Regions from separate parts of the Paenibacillus mobilis genome, predicted to be linked through region 2. Evidence: riboswitches for the same ligand, from Rfam matches in the RefSeq annotation. Region 2 holds a riboswitch; the other holds the start of a gene.
The links. A riboswitch is a leader RNA that binds a small molecule or an ion and turns the genes downstream of it on or off. The one in region 2 is predicted to bind cyclic di-GMP.
Positions count from the first base shown of each region.

Region 1: it holds a riboswitch for cyclic di-GMP, as region 2 does, so the genes downstream of both, AC3ZPD_RS11705 (replication initiation and membrane attachment family protein) here and AC3ZPD_RS10750 (methyl-accepting chemotaxis protein) in region 2, are expected to answer to the same signal.

Region 1 is NZ_JBZCMS010000005.1:190,688-197,242, forward strand. It holds gene trxA (thioredoxin) at 189-500, opposite strand; gene dnaI (primosomal protein DnaI) at 710-1,663, opposite strand; gene AC3ZPD_RS11705 (replication initiation and membrane attachment family protein) at 1,703-3,229, opposite strand; cyclic di-GMP riboswitch class I at 3,620-3,704, opposite strand; gene AC3ZPD_RS11710 (hypothetical protein) at 4,080-5,432, shown strand; gene sipW (signal peptidase I SipW) at 5,458-6,045, shown strand; gene AC3ZPD_RS11720 (TasA family protein) at 6,164-6,555, shown strand, end outside.
Region 2 is NZ_JBZCMS010000004.1:451,109-457,663, reverse strand. It holds gene AC3ZPD_RS10770 (ketoacyl-ACP synthase III) at 1-493, opposite strand, end outside; gene AC3ZPD_RS10765 (hypothetical protein) at 517-858, opposite strand; gene AC3ZPD_RS10760 (thiamine pyrophosphate-binding protein) at 913-2,538, opposite strand; gene AC3ZPD_RS10755 (GAF domain-containing protein) at 2,556-2,993, opposite strand; gene AC3ZPD_RS10750 (methyl-accepting chemotaxis protein) at 3,045-4,310, opposite strand; cyclic di-GMP riboswitch class I at 4,532-4,621, opposite strand; gene AC3ZPD_RS10745 (radical SAM/SPASM domain-containing protein) at 4,936-5,817, shown strand; gene AC3ZPD_RS10740 (cation diffusion facilitator family transporter) at 6,170-6,555, shown strand, end outside.

The DNA of each region.
Region 1 (6,555 bases), on a different contig from region 2:
GATTAATTAAGCTTAACCCCTATATTATAGCCGAACTTGCGTTCTCGCGAAAGTGAGCAGCCAGGCAATCCCGCTGCCCAATTTTTGCATGAGAATCGGGAGCGGGGATATATAAGGTAGAAAATGAAAGAAAACGCCCCCGGCCAGCCGGAGGCGTTTCTTTAAGGGTTCAGCTTGAAAGCTGATAATTATTGGTGTTTGCTGATCAGGTTTTTCAAAGCTTCTTTGGAGTTTACGCCTACCACTTTATCCACCGGTTGGCCGTCTTTGAAAAGGATCAGAGTCGGGATGCTCATTACGCCGAAACGGGATGCGGATTCAGGATTTTCGTCCACATTCACTTTTGCGATTGTAGCGTCCACTTCACCGGACAATTCGTCCAGGATTGGAGCGATCATTTTACAAGGTCCGCACCACGGAGCCCAGAAGTCAACCAGAACGGTGCCTTGACCTTCCACTTCCGTTTTAAACGTTGAATCGGAAACATTAACGATTGCCATTTGTATCTCCTCCTATAAAAGTATTGAGCTCTGCAAAGTTTGCCCCTACAGGCGGTCCTATCATTCATTACCCCCTGAAAAACGCAGGCAAAACCCAATCTTCACTTGATAAATTATATTGTGTCAAATACGACACGGGGTCATTATAACATTTTTTTAGCGAATGGGGAATGGGAAGCGGCTTGTAAAAGCATATCTTCACGTGATCTTCACGTTGCCCGCCGCTGATTCGAGCCGTTCACCGTCACCACGTCCACAAACGGAGCGATTCGGTCCATCAAACGCTGGCCCTTATAGGCTTCTTCGCCATCCTTGCTCGTAAAGCTCAGGTGTTTTTCCAAGTCGGGCAGATCATAATTGGACGTATAAAAAGTAGGCCGCCGGTTCATCCTGTAATTCAAAATGGAACCCAAAATATGATCCCTGATCCACGGATTCAGATTTTCCGCTCCGATATCGTCAAAGACCAGCAGATCGGACTCGCGCATCGTATCCAACATTTCTTTCAGTCTCTGATTGTCCTGCATCACAAACTTGACTTCCTCTATAAACTCGGGCATGTACACGATGACGCCGGTATAACCGGACTCCGCCAGCTCGTGAAGCATATAAGACATCAGGAACGTTTTCCCCGTACCGAAATGGCCTTTCAAATACAGCCCTTTGCTGGGCAGCCCGTTCTCCTTGGCCTCATTAATATACTTCAGCACCTGGCCTACGGCCGGAGCACGGTTCATGTCTTTAGACATGATTTCAACGGCATTATAACCTTCATTAAGTGCCCGCTCGTCAATGTAAAAGCTGCGGATCCGCTTCCGGACCTCCGTTTCATGCTGGAAAGCCAGCTGCCTGGAGCAGGGAACCTTGCGCTCGTACAGCTCCGGCCCCGCCGTGACCGTCTCGACCGTCAGCTTCGTGTAGTGGCCCTGAAAGTCGTTCGGGCACCGATCGAGCCCCGGACAGGCTGCGCAATTGCGGCTGTCTTTAACGTACTGGTACAGCTTGCCCAAATGAAGCGTAAGCTGGCTGCGGTCCAGCTCCGGGTGAAGCTCCAGCAGCTCGCTAATCAGCGGATCCTCAAAAAGCTCCTTCATGACTCGCTCGGAACGGGCTTTCAGCTGCGGGCTTTTCATTTGGGACAGCAGTTCGCCCAACGATTCCATGTTTCCGCTCCTCCGTTTCCTATTCTAAATCTTTCGATTTTATTTCTTCTGGCCGTTTTGCATGCGCTCCGCCATTTTAAGCAGCTCCGCGAACTCTTCCTCTGATAAGGTTTTGTCCGTATTCACCGCGCTTGGCACAATCGGGATCTCCGGTTTCGCTTTATTGCCCCGGGAATAATTACGGCTGCTTCTGCCAGCCGAAGCCTGACCGCCGCTTTCCTTAACCGTCTTGTTAAGCTTCTCCTGGTCACGGATGTAGCTGACCGCCTTCTCATATGTAGTGACCTGCTTGAGCAGCATATTTGAAGCAATCGTTTCGACGAATTTGCGGTTAATGCGCTGATCGCCTCCCGAGGTAAGCAGAACCATCAGATAATGAATCAGAACATTGATGACTTCGCCGGGAAGTTTATAATTCAAATCGATTTTCTCGAAAATATCAAGGAGATTGTCCGGCACCGTCCCCGGAAAAAATTTCGGCAGCAGCCGGGTATGCGGCTCATTGCGAAGCAGCATGTTATATTGATGCACATCGCATTTCCCCTGCAGCTGCGGCGGAACCTCCAGGTAAAATTCCATCTGCACGGAAAACTCCTGCGGCAGCTCCTGGTCCTGATCCGGATCCTTGGCAGCCTGCTCCTCCTGCCGGAGCGCCACCACTTTGCCCATCGCGGCGTTCCGTTCCTCCTGCCGCTTTTTGCCCTGGCGGAAGTGCAGGTTGGCTTTATGCTGGAGTTCATCCAGCTGCAGGCTTCCATCGGCCGCAAAAATACCGTCTTCATCAAGCAGCCGGCATAAATCCTGAACGGTCAAATCGTATTTGCGGGCCGTGTAATTGACGGCTCCCATTTTATCCTGATCAAAGCGGAGCGACTCGACATACGGCCGGTTGGCCGAACCGCGCGGAAACCGCATAATGATGTCCGCGTAATTAAACAGCGGTTCCTCCTGCCTTTTTTCCGGCTGCCGCGAAATCGCAATTTCCGAAATCGCCTGCTCCAGCTCGTAATCGATCGTATGGGTATTTAATTGAAAAATATCGTAAAAAGGCACGGTCAAATTTTCTTTATTTGCGGCCCGGCTATATTCGGAAGCTTCCCTGCTGAACATTTGCTCCTGCAGCGACAAAACTGCAAATTTCCCCAGTTTATCCCGGAGCAGCAGCGTCAGGTGCTGGGTTTTGAAAAACTCGGAAGGAGACAGCGGAGGCTGCAGCTCGTATTCATACCAATAATCTTCGCTTTCCGGCACGTACACCCGGCTGCACTGCAGCAGACCTACCGCTTCCAGCCTGGAGGCCTGTTCGACCAGCAGCTTGCGTCCCTTCTCGCTCGGCTCTACGCCGAGGGACAGAAACAGATGGCGCTGCTGTTCCATTTTTGAATAACCGACTTGCTCCAGAGGCACCTGCCCGAACAGAAACTGATAGAGCGCAACCGCAAAGCCGCCCACCATCGGCTGATAGATCAAGCTGAGCATCTTTTGTCCAACGGTACCGAGATCAAAGTCGCGATATACGCAGTAACGGTGGTTTTCCGTAAAATGATGCAGGTTTTGAATGCGCAAAACGTTATCGCTCCTTTCCGGGTAAATCGTCGTTTCTCTATTCTATCACAAAACTTTTCGACTTGAATCGCTAAATCCAAACAAAACCGAATCCAAAAAATACCCCGTTCCAGACCACATCCTTCTAAAAATAAAACAACCCCTGACGGAAAAACGTTCTCATGCTTCGAGAAACCTTTTTCTGCACAGAGGCCATCCAGTTATGAAAAATCTAGGGCTTCGCTTTTTTCTCAGCTAAAAAATTTCTGATTTCTTCAATCGGTATGCCTGACTTTTTGGCGGACAGCATTAGAAAAAACCAATCCTTGTCAAAATCAGCTTTCCTTTGGTTGAATTCAAGAACCTGGGCCGGTTTATCCAGAAAAACTCCTCCTATACTTCTCAGAGTTCCCAGGCAGTCCGGCCGTCGTAGTATCGCTACCTTAGACCCGTGACTTTGTGCCCCTGCCTTTCGGCAAGTTTACCCTTCAACTGGTTATTTTCACTATCCCAAATGCAATCCAGTCTTTGATCCGTTTTTATTATAATATGAACCCCCCGCAAAAGTTTGTCATTTTTCGTCTTCCATCCTTGTCCTTTTTTGCCGTTAACCCCGCTATTTTTACACAGACTCCTTACTTTTTGTCGCAGCTCTTCCCAATCCGGTTTTTTGGACCCAGACTTCTCTCGCCAGTTCTTAATAACGAATTTAAATAGCGTAATTTAAAGAGAAAAAGCAAGAAAACGAAAGATTCTTTGAGAAATTCGTACGTTATTAAGAACAAACCGTCTTTCTTGGAGATTTATTTTATCGGCCTGAAGGCTGTATGATTACTCCTAGAAACGTTCTTAATAACGAACGAGACTTGAAATGCACGTTCGCAAGAAGGGAATGATGAGCCTGCGCCGCACCAGAATGGCCGCACTGCGGAAAAGAAGGAAAAAACGGAGAAACACGTTGATTACCCGTTCCCTTCAGTCCGGGGTAGTTTTATCAAGCCTGTTCGTTGGTCTTTCGCATCAGACCGGAACGACCTACGGAAATTTTAACAGCCCCCAGGAAACCAATGGGGAGTTTGCGATTTGCCGTATTTTTCCCTCCGACCTCGAAGCCCTTTTAAGCCGTTTGTCCGACGTGCTGACGCAGGCAGACCTGCAGCGTGAACAACTGCAGCTGTCGGCTGCCATGGAATCCGGCATGCCTGACGCTGCCTTTCCCTTTGTATCTGCCGTGTCTTCCGGCTCCAGTCTTGAAGAGATGAAAGCGGCCGAAGCCGGACTTAAAATACGGCGTGAAGGCCTTCTGAATAAACTGGACACGCTGAACGCCCGCTCGGCGGCTAATGAAGCCGGATGGACGGAACTGCAGCAGCTCGCCGGTTCGGCAGCCGGATTGCTCCGGGAGCTCATCCAAGCTGTTCGCGATAATCAGCCGAATTGCGCGGAAATCAAGCCATCCGCGGCATTCGACGCCATTTCGGTTCAGCTGAACCGGGAACCCGTCTTATCCGGGCCTTTGTCTTCCGCATTGCAATCCCTTTTGACTTATTTAAGGGAGGTTCAAGCGGCCGGCAGTCAGGCGGAAGGTGATCCTGATGCGCTTGAAGCGTTCCTGCAGGACAGCGGAAGTTCTCTTAGCCAAGCCTATTCTCTGCTGGAACCGGACGCTCTTGACGGGGTTCAGCCGCTGAACGAAGCCCTCGTTTCTTATAACCGGCAGATAACGGGTCAACTCAAGTCGGAGAGCGCTGCGTTAAACGGGCAATTAGGCAATATCGGGGCAGCGATCTCTGTCCTGCACGCGGCCATCGAAGCCGAGCAGGCTCGTCTTGAGGAGCTTGCTCAACAGGACAAAGAGGAAAGCGATCCCGCTCTGAATCCCGGGGCCGATCCGTCAGAGCCGCCGGCTTCTGATCCGGCTTCCGATAACACTCCGGATCCCGCCCCTGAACCGGTTTCCGATCCGGCGGTTTCCAATCCGCCTGCCGTTGATCCTCCCGCCTCTGATCCGTCAGCTTCTGCCCCTGCTTCCGAGCCTGAACCCTCCGGCTCGGCACCGGCTGAAGCCGCTTCGCCAGGGGCAGCTTCTCCGGCTCCAACGGACGAAACCTCCGCCGGCAGCCCGGAAGCTTCCGACAGCCCGGAGACAGATGCTCCGGCGGAGCCGTCTTCCGGCGGTTCTGAACCGACGCCCGCTCCGGCGGAGCCGTCCCCATCCCTTTAAATGAATCCGTAGAGGAGAATGAAAAATGGTTCGAAAACTGTTTGGCAGCATGCTTTCAACGCTGCTGTTCCTTGCCTTCATCCTGATGGCCGCAGCCGTCGTGATTTCCAAGGCCGGCGGCGGTACCCCCAACTTTTTTGGCTACCAGATCAAAACAGTCCTCTCCGGCTCCATGGAGCCGGGCATTCAAACCGGTTCCCTTATAGCCGTCAAGCCGGGCGGCGACATGACCCGTTTTTCCCCAGGCGATGTTATTTCCTTTCATTCCGGGGATAAAGTCATCACCCACCGCATTGTAGGCGTAACTAAAAACGACGCTTTAAATCAGGTCATGTACAAAACCAAAGGCGATCATAATGATGCGCCCGATTTGGAAGCCGTCCCTTCCGGGAATGTCGTCGGCGAATATACCGGCTTTACCCTCCCCTATGCGGGGTATGCCATGACCTTCGCCAATTCCAAAGCCGGCAGCCTGCTGCTGCTTGTCGTTCCCGGCCTGCTGCTGTTCGCCTTTTCGCTGCTCTCCTCCTGGAAAGCCATCTCCCGCCTGGAGAAAAACGAGGGGGCTAACGCCGGTACCGGTTCAGGACCCGCCCCGAAATCTTTGTCTTAACCGATGCCTGAACCTGCCGCAAACCGAATACGGTGATTCTCCCGAAGTCTGTGCAGCAGACCTCAGGAATCATATATAAAACTCTTAAGAGGGTAAATTTGAGGAGGAATTGGGAATTATGGGTATCAAAAAAACATTGGCACTTAGCGTGGCAACAGCAGCTCTCGGCTTGACCCTGATGGGCGGAGGTACATACGCTTATTTCAGCTCCACTGCCGAAAGCAGCGGTACTTTTGCAGCCGGCACTCTGGATCTTAGCGTAAATCCTACTACAATCATCAATGTAGGCAACCTGAAGCCCGGCGATACGGTGCAAAGAAACTTCAAACTCGTCAACAAAGGTACGCTCGATATTGCCCATGTCTCCCTGGCTACCGATTACACCGTGACCAATAAGCAAGGCGCGCCTGTCAACACCGCTGACCTTGGCGATTCCATCGGCGTCCAATTTTTGATCAACCAGGACAAAGGCGATACGGTCATCTACTCGACCACCCTCTCCGAACTGAA
Region 2 (6,555 bases):
CACCTACGTTGGAATGATAAACAGGCTCATCCGGCGTATGGATGGACAAATAATCGGCGCCCACCACCAAAGCGCGTTCGATCCGCGGATTGGACATCATGTAACGGGAGGCTTGCTCGATGGCGACCAGCATGCCGGTACAGTTGGCATTGATGTCGAAGCAGGCCGTATTCAGATCCCCGCCCAGCGAATGATGCAGCTTCAGCGCGTTGCTTGGCAGCAGGTATTCAGGTGTTTGGGAAGTGAAAATAATCAGGTCGACATCCGGAGCCTGCAGGCCGGCTTGTTCCAAAACCGCCTTGGAGGCTTCCAAAGCCATCGTAAAAGAGTTTTCGGCAGGGGTATCAATAACGAAACGTTTATTTCGGCCAAGGCCGTTTACCAAACTTGTGACATCCGTACCCTTTTCGGCAAAATACTTGATATAGTAATCGTTGCCTACTTCATGGGCCGGATGATACATCGCAATTTCCCTGATTTGCACGCCGCTCATTGGGCACCCTCCTCGTTAGTTATTTATTGTTCGATGATTTCGTATTTGTCCATCTGAACCGTCCGTGCTACGCGGGACAGCTGCATTTTCAGAATCGGATTTTTCGCGATGCGGAAGGTAATGCTGTGGAACCCGTCACTTTTGAATTGTTGAAAGTTTGCCTCCAGCAGCGGCAGCGTGTCCGGTGCAGACACATTCAGTTTGGTGCAGTCAATATCGATGGCGAATTCAGGAATATTAATCGTAGAAACGGCTTCTTTGTAAGCGTTGATGGATTTCATGCCATCCTCGGGCGTAAAAGTGCCCTCTACTTCTGCGTAAAAGACTTTTGCGTTTTTATCAACGTTAATTGTAAAACTTCCCATGTGTAATTCCTCCAAAACCGTTAGGATTTATTTTTTGTTATCTAGATGTTTCCGTTATTTCTTGAGCGCCTTCAGCCGGTCCAGGATCGGAGCGGGTTCGCTGCCGTCCGTATTGACTTCAATGATGCACGGACCGGTCATTTCCCGGATAAAACCCGGGATTTCATCCATATCCTCAAGCGTGTCCACAGAAAGTCCCCTGATCCCGGCAAGGCGCATCATATCGCTGATCGAAACGCGCTCCTGCTTATAATCCGGTATGGTCCGGTTGAACAGGAATTTTTGGCCTCGTTCCACGTAAGAAAGCATGGCATTGTTGATGATGATATAAACAATCGGGAGCTTGTATTCCTTCGCCGTAAGCACTTCCGTGCCGTTCATGAAAAAGGAACCGTCCCCCGCGATGACCGCCACCGGACGTGTACGGTCTCCAAGATAAACGCCGGGGCCTCCGGCCATCGCCGATCCCATTGCGCCGTAGTTCAGGTTGATTTCAAAATCTCCGCCCTCCGGAACCTCCAGATATTTCACGACAAAATTGGTGAACTCGCCAATGTCGCAGGCGTAGCGGGTTTCTTTCGGCATCACCTTGCCCAGCTTCTCCAGGAACAGCCGCAGCGACAAGCCGGTATGATTTTTTTCATACGGAGCATTCAGCGGCAGCGGTTTGACAAAGGTATGGGCGGACGGCTTGACCCGGGCGGACAGGTAAGGCAGCACATCCCTCAAATCTCCCTGAATTTGAACATCGGTCTGAAAAACCTTCCCAAGCTCTTTCGCATCCCGATCGATTTGAATTACCTTGCGCCCGCTTACTAGCACATCGTTAAAGTTGCAGGTCGACGCTTCGCCAAGGCTTGTCCCCAGGATCAGCAGGCAGGTCGGTTCGCTTGAAGCGACATATTCGCTGGCAACGTCCGTGCTGGAGAACCCGTAATTGCCAAGGTTCAGCAAAAATTCGGCCGGGATGATCCCTTTGGCTGAAGGAGTGGTGATAATCGGCCACTGCAGCCGTTCGCTGAGCGCCATGATTTCCTTGGCCACCAAACGCCCTCCACGGCCCACCATGATCAGCCCCCTGGCTTCGTCGTTGATTAAGGAGGCGGCGTGGTCAACCAAACCGGCCGGATAAGGCATGCGCTGAAGCTCCTGCAGATCCGGCGCAGCGGGAAGCCGGGCCGGAGCTTCGAGACGCTGCACGTCGATCGGCACGGAGATATGTACCGGACCAAAGGGTGGAGTCAGGGCGATGCGCACCGCTTTATCCAGCTCGGCCAGCACATCGGCTTCATCCATGACGGTATTGCTGTATTTGGTAATCGGTCTGACGATATGCTGCGCATCCATCTCCTGGATCGCGCCTTTGCCGATCTGCCAGCGGTTGACATACCCGGTGACGATCAGCATCGGAGCTTTGGCGCGCATCGCGTCGGCTATGCCGTTCATCATGTTGCCGACGCCTACGGCACCTGCACCGGCGCAAACGGACAACCTGCCGGTCGTGCTGGCGTATCTGGCGGCCATATAGGCGGCGCCGGCTTCATTTTTCGTAATAATAGGCTGAATATCCACATCGATCAAAGCATCGTAAATCGGGCTGATAATTCCGGCGGGAATCCCGAATACGTATTCAACTCCGGTTTCTTTCAAATACTTTAGCATGGCCTCTGCAATGTTCATGATTTCTTCCCAACCCCTTATCCAAGAATTTGAAAAGCACCTCTGTATTGATCAACCAGGCGTTCGGCATGTTGAATTTCCTCTTCGCCAAAATGATGCAGCTCCCCGATGGCAGCCACAACTACAATACCCTGAACACTTTCTTCCTCCACAACCGGAATAATCATAATGCTGTCGATGCCGAACAGAAAAAACTCATCGGACGAACGCGGATCGTTTTTGACGTCCTGAACTACAGACGTATGAGGCTGCGCCATAAGGGACAGCAGGAGCCTGTCTTTTTCAATGTGGACCGGATTCGCGGCATGCGCTTGCTTCCATCTCTCAACGCCCAGATGGTCCGTATTCGTTTTGAGTACCGGACTAAGGCGGCCGTCAACTATTTCGTGGTAAGCAATGTCTGCAACACCGGTAAGCCGGACAAGTTCTTCGAATAATAAAGGTAGCTGTTCCATTTCCGCCCTCCCTGACCGTTTCAGTCCGTTAGATATGGATATTCGGTTAAACTAATGCGTATATTTGCTGAACTGCTCGCGAAGCTGCCCGGCGTCACTTTCAAGCTGTCTGGCGGATGCCAGCGTTTGCTCCATAGAGCTCAGCTGCTCATCCGAGCATGCCGCAATCTCTTTCGTACCGGCTAAATTCATTTCTGTAATGGCTAAAGTTTGCGTAACCGAGCCCAGGATATGTTCGGTGCTGGCGTTGATTTGCTGGGTAACCGCGGAAACCTCCTGCACCCGGGTCGAAACCTGCTCCGCCAGACGGACGATGCCATGGAAGGACTCGCCGGCTTCGGAGACCAGGACGCTTCCGGTTTCCACTTCGGTTTTCACTTTGCCCATTGCGAGAATCGATTCCTGGGAACCCTGCCTGATATGCGATACCGTTCGTGCGATCTCGTTGGCGGATTCGGCGGATTGCTCCGCCAGCTTGCGGATTTCCCCGGCTACTACGGCAAAACCTCTTCCGTATTCCCCGGCTCTGGCCGCCTCAATGGCCGCATTTAAGGAGAGCAGGTTGATTTGACTTGCGATCTCGGCGATCATCAGCGTAACGCGGTCGATTTCCGCGGTCCGTTCATCCAGCTCATGGACCGCCTGCGACGAAAGGAGCGTCGTATCGTAAATAATGCTTATTTGATCGACCAGTCGGCCGATCTTTTCATTTCCTTCATTCGCCAAACGCGCCGCGTCGGAGGATTCGTTAGCTACGTCCTGCGAGGACAAGGCGATTTGCTCCATGCCTTTTCCTACTTCCTCCAGCATCAGTTTGTTCCCTCTGGCGCTCTCTACCAGCTGCTCGCTGCCTTCGGTGATCATTTTGATGGATTCGGCAACGCCGACCACCATGTCCGTGCAAAATTCCATGCTGCTGGACAAATCTTTGGACGTAGTTGTGACTTTCCCCGCCATTTCGCTTGTATGTCCGATAACTTCATGGAGTTTGGTGCCCATTTGCCCGAAATAAGCGGCAAGTTCCCCGAATTCACCGCCTGCCTCCAGCTTTGCCGCGTCGGTCTTACGGCCTTGCGCCGCCTCCTTCGCATATTCCGTCATCTTCCGAAGCGGTTTCATCAGATGATCCGTAATAAGCCGGAGTTCAACCAGACTGAGCAGGATAAACAAGACAACCATGGAAAGGGTTCCCCATACATTCATCCATCCAAGCCTGTTCAAAACAAGGCCAAACCCAATCGCCAAAATAGCAAGCGGAGCAGCGCCCAGCAGCACCAGCTTGCGCGTGATTCCTTTTCTCAACATTAACAGGTTCAACTTACTTGCTCCTTTGCTGTCTGTAGTTGCCGATGGTTCAAATGCTTTGTTTAAATTCCTGCTGCCTGACGGGACGGGCAGCCTGTTCCTGAACGGACCTCCTTTGCGCCGAAATTCCCGCGAAAACGCCCAAACCTTCCGAAAGCAGAACGCAAAAAAGACCTTCAAATCAAATCTGAAAGTCCCGGCGGCCAAAAGCAGCGAAGTGGAAGAAACATAAGATTGGCAGCCCGGCGGTCATAGTTGGGTCAATAACGTTAGATCCGTGGTTTTGCGTCCCAGCCTTTCGGACTGGTTTGCTGTTTACTTCATTATGATTCTAAGTATAAAGTTGTAATTCTCCGGAAAACCGAAGTTGCGGTATCCTTCGGAATTCCTATGAAGACTAGACTATCATTAATATCGGAAATTAAGGTAAAATTTTTCATAGTTTGCATTCAAAATTCAAATTTTTTCATAAAATTGACACTTTTTTAATTCATTAGGTCATAGGAATATTTCATATTAGGACTTTTTAAATATAACTGGATATCCGTTCCAATTTTGATTACAAAGCTTGAAGGGGGGTTCCTCTTCTTATAAAATAAATAAACAGGCCATCATTAGCAGATTGGGGATACCTCATTTGAAAACATTCAAGAAAGTTTATATCGAAATCACGAGCGTTTGTAATTTGGCGTGCAGCTTTTGCCCTCAGACCGCTCGAAAAGCCAACTTTATGAAACCCGAAATGTTCAACGACATTCTGGATCAGATTAAACCGCATACGAACCACATTTATCTTCACGTTAAAGGCGAACCGCTTCTCCATCCGAAAATCGACCTGCTGCTCGATTCGGCCCATGAGAAAGGTTTTAAAGTGAATATTACGACCAACGGCACTCTGCTGCATAAAGCCGCAGCCAAAATTTTGGGTAAACCCGCCCTGCGCCAAATGAACTTTTCGCTGCACAGCTTTGACGGCCATGAAGGCTCCGAAGACCGCGAAGGATACGTCGGTTCCATTTTGCGTTTTGCCCGCGATGCCGCCGAGCAAGGCGTGCTGATCTCCTTCCGGCTGTGGAATTTAACCGAGGATAACCTCACCAACGCCCAGCGCCAGCGCAACCGCCAGACCCTCTCCATGCTGGAGGAAGAGTTCGGCCTCGATTATAGAATCGAAGAAAAAGTCGAGCCGGGTAAAGGCGTCAAAATCGCCAAAAACATTTATCTGAACCAGGATTATGAATTCCAGTGGCCCAGCCTGAATGCGCCGGAGGACGACGGCAAAGGTTTTTGCCACGGGCTTCGGACCCAAGCCGGCGTGCTGGTGGACGGGACGGTCATTCCCTGCTGTCTGGACGGCGAAGGCGTCATTAATCTGGGCAACGTGCAAAGCAGCAGCTTCTCCGAAATCGTGGAAAGCGAACGGGCCAACAACTTGTTCTACGGTTTCTCGAGAAGGGAAGCCATCGAAGAGCTGTGCCGGAAATGCGGGTACCGCAAACGGTTTGGCACCGGCGCCTGATTGGACTTAAGAATGAAAGCCGGACCAAATTTATTACGGAAAAAATAGAATGTAACGGCTTCTTGCCGCCGTTCGGGCGTGCTGTCGCAGGTTTTGCGCAGCACGTCTTTTTGCTGCCGGGAGTCCGAGAGCCGTTTATACTCTGGCTGTTCGCTGTCCCCGGAGTGCCATATCGGCTTGGACACTTTGAATTGGGATTGTCCATGCTTCTTGGACACTGCCAACTTTGTAACCCCGGCCCCATATTGCGGGCCTGCGACAACACTGTTTCTGTAGACCCACACAAATTTTGTCCGGTATGATGAAGGTATGGATAATAAAACGAATGACAAAGCGGCCGGAGGTTTTGGTTTTGCGAAATACCTACGAGAACATCAAACAAGGGGAAAAAGGAGCCCTGCTCAGCATTGCGGTTTACCTTCTTCTTTCCGCCTTCAAACTAATGATCGGTTCCTACACCCATTCGGAAGCGCTTCTGGCGGACGGCCTTAACAACGCTACCGACATCGTCGCTTCCATTGCCGTATTTGCCGGATTAAAAATTTCCCGGAAGCCGCCGGACAGCGATCATCTTTACGGCCATTACCGGGCCGAAACCATCGCTTCCCTGATCGCTTCCTTTATCATGTTTGCCGTCGGCCTGCAGGTGCTTTATCAGGCCATCATGAAATTCCGCGCACCCGAAGCCGCATCGCCGGATATGACGGCAGCCTGGGTCGCTTTGCTTTGCGCCGTGAT